Regions from separate parts of the Saccharococcus sp. Marseille-Q5394 genome, predicted to be linked through region 2. Evidence: predicted binding sites of a transcription regulator. Region 2 holds the regulator's gene; the other holds the start of a gene.
What was found. The regulator LexA, encoded in region 2, represses DNA repair genes until DNA is damaged. The targets are predictions, from matches to a motif close to CGAACATATGTTCG.
Positions count from the first base shown of each region.

Region 1 (4,431 bases), 160 kb from region 2:
CAAGATTGGCTTCCGTCCACGCGTACTCGACTTGCTCCTTCTTGCCAGCCCCTTTTGAGACTTTGTAAAGCGGCGGTAGTGCAATAAACACTTTCCCTGCCTCAATCAATGGCTTCATATATCGATAGAAGAACGTCAGGAGAAGCACTTGGATATGCGCCCCATCGGTATCTGCGTCTGTCATGATGATTACTTTGTCGTAAGCGATATCATCGATTTGAAAATCAGCGCCGACTCCTCCGCCGATTGCATGAATGATTGTATTGATCTCTTCGTTTTTCATTATATCTTCCAATTTGGCTTTTTCGGTATTGATAACTTTACCGCGCAGAGGCAAGATTGCCTGAAACGTCCTGTCTCGACCTTGCTTGGCTGAACCACCGGCGGAATCCCCTTCGACAAGGTACAGCTCATTTTTCGCAGCATTCCTCGACTGTGCCGGTGTCAGCTTTCCTGTAAGCAGAGTATCCGAACGGCGTCGTTTTTTTCCAGAACGCGCATCTTCACGGGCCTTCCGGGCAGCCTCCCTTGCCTGTTGAGCACGGATTGCTTTTCGGATCAGGTTACCGCTGAGCTCCGCATTCTCCTCCAAAAAGTACAGGAGTTGCTGGGAGATGATTGCATCAGTTGCCGCCCTTGCTTCACTCGTCCCCAATTTCCCCTTTGTCTGACCTTCAAATTGGAGAATCTCTTCAGGAATCCTGACCGATATGATTGCGGATATCCCTTCCCGAATATCGGAGCCATCGAGGTTTTTATCTTTTTCCTTCAATATGCCGGTTTTCCTCGCATACTCATTAAATACACGGGTCATTGCGGTTTTTGCACCTGTTTCATGTGTACCGCCATCTTTTGTCCGTACATTATTGACGAAAGAAAGTATCGTTTCAGAATAGCCATCGCTGAATTGAAATGCAAATTCCACTTCAATCTCTTCAGACACCCCTTCAAGGTATGCGACATCATGAAGAACATCCTTCTCTTCATTCAAATAGGAGATGAATGCTTCGATGCCTGTTTCGTAATGGAAGACATCATGCTTTTCAGTTCCTTCTTCCTTTAGGTCGATTTTTAAGCCTTTCAGGAGGAAGGCGGATTCCCGTAGACGTTCCGACAATAATTCATATTGATATTTGATTGTTGAGAAAATCGTCGGATCGGGTTTGAAATGGATCAATGTCCCTTTCTCACGTGACGAACCGATTTCTTCTAGTGTAGTGACAGGCTTTCCGCCATTTTCAAACCGTTGCCTGAATTTTTTTCCATCACGAAAAATCGTCACTTCCAGCCACTCGGAGAGGGCATTGACGACAGAAGCGCCTACGCCATGTAGACCGCCACTTGTCTTATAACCACCTTGCCCAAACTTTCCGCCAGCGTGAAGGACGGTCAAAATTACTTCCGTCGTCGGCTTTCCCGTCTTATGCATCCCTGTCGGCATTCCGCGTCCGTAGTCGCGTACACCTATGCTGCCATCTTTGTGTATCGTAACGTCAATTTCCGAACCGTGTCCGGCTAGTGCTTCATCAACTGCGTTATCGACGATCTCATAGACTAGATGATGAAGTCCCCTGGAATCTGTGGAACCGATATACATTCCCGGACGTTTCCGTACTGCATCAAGGCCTTCCAGCACTTGAATCGAATCATCATCATATGTGTAAATTTCTTCTTTCTTCGTCAAATCGCAACCCCCATCAAACGAATGTTCTCTTTCTCTTTGTATACTATCGTATCGCTTCCTGTAAAGCTTGTCAAATCAACGTTTCAGGAAGCTTGCTCAATTAATTGTATAGAATAAACCGGCTGATTGCAATGAGATGAGGAAAATCTAGACAATCGGCTGACTTTCAGAACTTCATACATTCCATTGTCGGCATTCATCTGTTCTGCTAAACTTGAAACACATAACTATTCAATAATGGTAAAGGGGAGCGTCATGGAAATTATCATTCTTATACTAATCGCTTATGTACTCGGCTCCATCCCATCTGCATTATGGATCGGCAAATTGTTCTACAATACGGATGTGAGGCAGCATGGCAGCGGAAACCTCGGTGCCACGAATACGTTCAGGGTTCTAGGAAAAACTGCGGGAATGCTCGTCACAATTATTGATATTTTGAAGGGGACGGCTGCTGTGTTGCTTCCCCTACTACCTTATTTCAGTTCAGCAGGTATTCATCCACTTCTTCTTGGGGTTTTCGCTGTTATCGGCCATATGTTCCCTGTCTTTGCGAAATTCAAAGGAGGCAAGGCCGTTGCCACTTCGGGCGGTGTTTTGCTGGGCTATAACTGGCCGATTTTCATCATCGTCCTTCTTACATTCCTCATCGCTTTGAAGATAACGAAAATGGTATCTCTATCGTCCATGATCGTGGCGGTTGTCGGTTTCATTTACTGTATTGCCTTCTATTTATGGTCTGGCGATTTCTATTTAATGATCATTGTCGGTTTAATGGGGGTATTCATCTTCTACAGGCACCGGGCGAACATCGCCAGGATCAAAGCGGGAACCGAGTCTAAAGTGAAGTGGTTGTAATACAATGGAAGCAGCAACCGAAAGGCGGGATACTGAAATGAAAATCGTTTTGTCGGATGATGCGCGAAAATGGTTTGAAGAAGAGATGGTAGCTCAAACAGGCGATTATATAAAATTTTTCGCTCGTTATGGCGGGTCCAGTTCGTTGCATGAAGGTTTTTCGCTCGGAGTTATGAAAGAAGTGCCTGACGAATTGGCGGTCGAGACGGAAAGAGACGGAGTGCATTTTTATATTGAACAAAGGGACTACTGGTTTTTCGATGAACATGACCTTCATGTAGATGTTGATTCGCATTTGAATGAGCTCGTTTATACGTATGAAAAAGCGTGATGGCACTAGCCGCACGCTTTTTTTATTCCTCGAATTCCCAATTTCGGGCTGTAATCTATTTGTAAAGAAACCCGTTCAGTCTTCTGCTGGCTTGCAATCTCGCAAACCTCCAATTCTAAAGGTAAATATTGCCTCAAATCTACCCCGTTATTCCATGCTACGATCATTCTCAGGTAAGACATTACTAATCTCAGGAGGCAAAACATGAAACGCAAACTACTTTCAGCAGCATTAATCACGTGCGTCAGCGTCAGCTCTTTGGCAATTCCCTCATACGATCAATCTCAAACAGTCTCTGCCGCCACGGTAACTTCTCAAACATCGCAACAGGCTGTGGCAGCCAAAGCGGAGCAATTGATACAAACCGCAAAAAGCTTAATCGGAAAATCGACATACAGTACGGCAGTCTATAAGCCTACTTATCCGTACAAGTTTTCTTGCGCCACTTTCCTCATGTACATATTTGAGAAAAACGGTGTCGACTTGGCGACATACAATGAAGATTATATGATGCAGCAAGGCACTCCGGTTGCAAAAGGGCAATGGCAAAAAGGTGATCTCCTCTTCTTCAGTAGTAAGGCATCGAAGATCCCAGATCATGTCGCTATGTATATCGGAAATAACAAGGTCATCCACATGGCGGATTCCAAACAGAATATAATCATTTCCGACTTGACTGACAAGCCTTACTATACGGAAAACTATATCGGTGCACGCCGCGTGCTCCCTAGTTTGATGTCAGCCAATCCTGCAACGAAAGGCGATAAAATCGTCAGCTTTGCCTATGATTTGAAAGATACGGCGACAATAGGTTCCGTGAACAACGAAAGCACTAAAAAGTTCACAAGCACAGGTTTCGTCAACCATGTATACAAAAACAACGGCATCACATTGAATGCTTCCAATTTAAAAAACCTTCAAAGCAAGGGGGCAACCGTTTCCAAAGCCAACTTGAAGAAAGGCGATCTTGTTTTCTTCAATAGCGTGAAAGGATCAACGAATCCTAGCCTGGTTGCCATTTATGCAGGCGATCATCGTCTCATCCTCCCGAATTCGGGCGGTGTTGTTACAAGGGTTATGCTCGTGGATTATTATAAAGATCATTATATTACGGCAAAAAGGGTCTTCACGGACAATACGACTGTGGCGCCTTCCGTATCCAAGCAGTCAACCACAACTACTACAACATCTGCGGACAAGCTTGTCAACTTCGCACAAAGCCTTACGAATAAAGCGAAATTCGGTTATGGATATAATGAGAGTACATTGACATTCACAGGAGCCGGTTTCACTTATTATGTATATAAAAAGCAAGGAATTGATTTGAAAAGCAAGATGGCCAGCCAGCAATCCCAAATCGGGACTGCGGTACTGAAATCCAATCTTAAAAAAGGAGATCTTCTCTTTTTCTCTTTGGATAATAAAAGAACTCGTATTAACCAAACGGGCATTTATATTGGAGGAAATCAATTTATCAGCCTATCCACTTCTGGAAATGTTGTAAAACAAAGCCTTTCCTCCACATGGGCAACGCAAAACTTCATGAAAGCCCGACGTG
Region 1 is NZ_CAMPPQ010000001.1:448,877-453,307, reverse strand. Features, by position in the region: gene parE (DNA topoisomerase IV subunit B) at 1-1,684, opposite strand, end outside; gene plsY (glycerol-3-phosphate 1-O-acyltransferase PlsY) at 1,940-2,542, shown strand; gene OC538_RS02240 (HesB/YadR/YfhF family protein) at 2,580-2,873, shown strand; gene OC538_RS02235 (C40 family peptidase) at 3,078-4,431, shown strand, end outside.
Region 1: parE (DNA topoisomerase IV subunit B) is a predicted target of LexA. The motif match lies at 1,699-1,712, and genes of this name have one in related genera.

Region 2 (4,431 bases):
AGCCGTGACCTGCAGAGAGGACAAACCGATCGCGGTTGAACCATTCAGGATTGGAAGGATTATGATGCATATGCTTCGTCCATAGGGTGTAAGCCATCGGAGCTGCTCCCATTGGCAATCCCGGGTGGCCGGAATTCGCCTTTTCGATTGCATCGATAGATAACGTCCTAATCGTATTAATTGCTAATTGGTCAATCTTTTCGGTCATTCAGAACATCCTTTCCCGTGCTTTATCTTGTAGTTGCAATTGTTATAGCATCTATAGTGTAGTCAATAAATAGATGAAATACAATCCATCCTATGTTTGGTTATTCAGTTCAGGAACTTCTTGTTTCGAGCATCTTTCACTTTTTCCGGGGTGACGTCGTTACCTTCGGGATCGATCACTTTGACGTTTTCGATTGTGTCGCGCATGGACGAACGGAATGTTTCCAGGTATTCTTTGCGTAGTTGTGTTTGTTCTTTTGCTTCTTCGATTGATAGGCCGATTGTTTTTGACTTTTTGGATAGTTCGTTGATACGTTTAATTTTATCTTGGGATAACATAAAATTCCTCCAGTTGTATTGTCCATCACTCAATTGTACAATGGATTTCCGTTTTTCCAGGCGGACGCTTTCCAATCGAACAGCGAAGTGTTCGATTTGCCGTATTTCTGCACTTTTTGCAGAAATTAAGGCAGCCTAGCACTTCAATCCTTATAGCCATAATACTAATAACAATATTACCATTAACAATTGAAGTGGAACTCATTAAAACTCTACTTTGAAGGTATACAAAAAGAGCAGGAAGTGCAACTAATCACCCTTCCTGCTCTGTTTCATATTCTTTATATCTGCGATGGACCGTTGCTTTGCTTACGTTATGGCCGAGGCCTTTCAATATGCCGGCGATTTCTTCGAAGGTCAGGCCTTTTTGGCGTAAGGACACGATTTCACTGATTGGGACTTCAATCCGTTCGCGTCCTTCTAGATTCCCTTTGTTTTTCAAGTTCCGTTCTGGTTTGTAACCGTCGCGGACTGCCCGCTTCATGCCTCTACGGATTTTGGCGTTGTGCAATTTGCGTTGGTACTCTTCTACAATTGCCAGTATTTCCAGCAGCATTGTGTCCATCTCATTTAACTTCAACGCGCCGCTATCGTGGTTTGTAATGACTGCAGTATTCGTTTTGGCAAGAAGGTGAAGGATAGCGACCCTTGCGTTCCCCCTCCCTAGTCTTGTTTCATCTTGTACGAGTACCGCGTCTATCTTTTCATCACGGACGCAGTCCAGTAAGTCGAGCAATCCCTCTCGATCCATATCGTAGCCGCTATGTTTTTCCTTGAATATATGTATAGGCTTCAGCCCTAGCTCGTCCGCAAGCCGCTTCAGTTCTTCTTCCTGCCTGGACAAGGAGGCGACTTGAGAGTCTTTTTCCGTACTGACACGGCAATATAAGACACAGGTCTGCATTTTCTCTGTCATCATTAGTCTCCTGCCAATTCTGTCATCATTGGATCAGGTATTGCTGAATCAACTTTAGGCAATTTCAATATTTCTCCTGATTTGATCATAGTGGATTGCATGCCATTCAATTCCATTACTTTCGCTATCCATTTCTCCGAATGTTCATCGGAAGAATAGTCTATCGCCAATCCCCAAAGTGTATCGCCTTCTGTTATTGTTACTTCAACGAATGAAGTAGAGGCTGATTTAACTTCTTTCAAGACACCTACGAGTGTAAATGCAGTGCAAAGGAAAATAATTAATAGAATGAAGCCATATTTTTGAATGAAAGTCATTAAAAACCCCTCCAAGAATGTTTGTTCGGAATACCTGTTCCCATTATAGGACAGGTTTTTTTAGAAGTCAATCAAATCTTCGAACCTTTGTTTGCCAATCACCCGAACACCTGTTATACTCTCTTTAAGAAACAATTGTGGTGGCGGACCTTTGTTCGCACAATTGCTTATCATTGATTCTATTAATTGGAGGGGTGGAATAATGAAGAAAATTTCAAAGAGACAGCAGGATATCCTTACGTTTATCAAAGATGAAGTGAAGCTGAAAGGGTACCCGCCTTCCGTTCGTGAAATCGGAGAAGCTGTTGGACTAGCATCCAGTTCTACCGTGCATGGTCATCTGGCCAGATTGGAAAGTAAAGGTTACATTCGGAGGGATCCGACAAAACCGAGAGCAATCGAGGTGCTGGATCCCGAGGGTCTGACTGCACTGAAATCGGGAGTTGTCCACGTTCCGCTTGTCGGAAAGGTAACCGCCGGCTTGCCGATCACTGCAATTGAAAATATTGAAGAATACTTTCCTTTGCCGGATACGTACGGCACATCTGACGATAAATTGTTCATGCTTGAGATTGTCGGAGATAGTATGATAGAAGCCGGAATTCTGAATGGGGATTATGTTGTCGTCAAACAGCAGCACACTGCCCATAATGGTGAAATTGTCGTTGCCATGACAGAAGAGGATGAAGCAACAGTGAAACGCTTCTTTAAAGAGAAGGATTATTTCCGTTTGCAACCGGAAAACGAGTCGATGGAGCCAATCATCGTCAATTCTGTTTCCATCCTTGGAAAAGTAGTCGGCGTTTATCGCCAGATTCATTAATTACCATTCAGCAATTAAAAATAGAGGATGACCCTGTCGACCTGAATCGACTAGGATCATCCTCTTTTCATTTTAATTTTCCACCCTATAGTCTTTCAGCAGGTTATCCATGGAGGACATAACTGCCGCCTTAACATGTTCATATGTCAATCCGCCTTGTACATAAGCCGTATACGGCGGACGAATCGGACCGTCTGCTGTTAGTTCGATGCTAGAACCCTGTATGAATGTCCCGGCAGCCATTATCACATCATCCGAATAGCCCGGCATATACGATGGTTCTGGCGCATAATGCGCATTTATCGGCGAGTTCTCCTGGATGGTCCTACAAAATGCGATCATCTGCTCAGCATTGCTGAAATTGACGGATTGTATCAAATCGGTCCGCGCAGCTGAATAATGCGGAGTCGTATCAAATCCGAAGCTTTCCAAGAATGCCGCTGTGAAGAGAGCGCCTTTCACAGCTTGGCTGACGACGTGTGGCGCAATGAAAAAGCCTTGGTACATTTCCAATAGCGTATCAAGGGAGGCACCCGCTTCTGCACCGATGCCAGGAGATGTCATGCGATAAGCGCATTTTTTCACAAGATCGGCACGTCCTGCGATATATCCTCCGGTCCTTGCAAGTCCCCCGCCGGGATTTTTTATGAGTGAGCCCGCCATCAGATCGGCCCCAACTTCAACCGGCTCTTTCGTTTCCACGAATTCCCCGTAGCAATTATCGACAAATACGATAAGGTCCGGGTTAATCGATTTGACAAAGCGTACCATTTCCCCGATTTGTTCAATTTGGAAGGAAGGACGGTCCGAATATCCTTTTGAACGCTGTATGCCAATCATTTTCGTCTTGTTATGGATATTCTTCCTCACTTCTTCAAAATCGACTGCGCCATCTTCCTTCAAATCAACGTGCTTGTAAGTGATTCCATAATCTATAAGTGATCCTGTATCCTCTCCGTTTCCGGACACTATTGATTCCAGTGTGTCATAAGGTTTGCCTGTAATATAAAGGAGTTCATCCCCCGGTCGAAGTACTCCGAACAGGCTCAGTGAGATGGCATGGGTGCCGGAGATGATCTGGTTACGTACGAGACATGCTTCCGCGCCAAAAGTGTCTGCATAGACTTGTTCCAGTACATCCCGGCCGCTATCGTCATATCCGTATCCAGTCGAGCCGGTTAGATGAAAGTCGCTCACCATGTTTTTCCGGAAAGCTGCCAGCACCTTCCGTTGATTGTAAAATGCCGCCTTTTCAACTTCTTTAAAATATGGGGCAAGTTTTTGTTCAGCGGCTTCTGCCTTAGTTTCGATTTCCGAAGCAAATTCATGTATCATCATTTCATTTCCTCATTCCTACAAATAGTCACTATAATATCTTATCAGTCTGTCTGGATTGGTCAATGGAAAATGACCGGAATTGGCAAAGCCTCTATTTTGATATACTATATGAAGTGTTTGGAGCAAGGAGGAACATCATTGGCTTGGGAAGTATTCAGTTTTATCGGCACTGCGGCTTTTGCCATTTCGGGAGCTCTAATTGCACAGGAAGAGAAATATGATATTTTCGGAGTCTATATATTAGGGATGGTAACAGCGTTCGGCGGAGGGGCTATCCGGAATGTACTTCTTGGGTTGCCTGCTTCTGTTCTATGGAGTCAAAATTTCCTCTTCATCGTCGCATCGGTTTTAATAACGTTCATTTTCTTTTTTTCAAAGACGATCATTAATCATTGGAATCGGTGGGGCACTTATTTTGACGCCATTGGATTGGCGGCATTCGCGATTCAAGGGGCTATGCTTGCGGTCAATATGAATATGTCATTATTCGC
Region 2 is NZ_CAMPPQ010000001.1:287,412-291,842, reverse strand. Features, by position in the region: gene tkt (transketolase) at 1-208, opposite strand, end outside; gene OC538_RS01420 (DUF896 domain-containing protein) at 313-546, opposite strand; gene OC538_RS01415 (recombinase family protein) at 800-1,462, opposite strand; gene OC538_RS01410 (LysM peptidoglycan-binding domain-containing protein) at 1,465-1,779, opposite strand; gene lexA (transcriptional repressor LexA) at 1,982-2,602, shown strand; gene OC538_RS01400 (aminotransferase class I/II-fold pyridoxal phosphate-dependent enzyme) at 2,675-3,940, opposite strand; gene OC538_RS01395 (trimeric intracellular cation channel family protein) at 4,079-4,431, shown strand, end outside.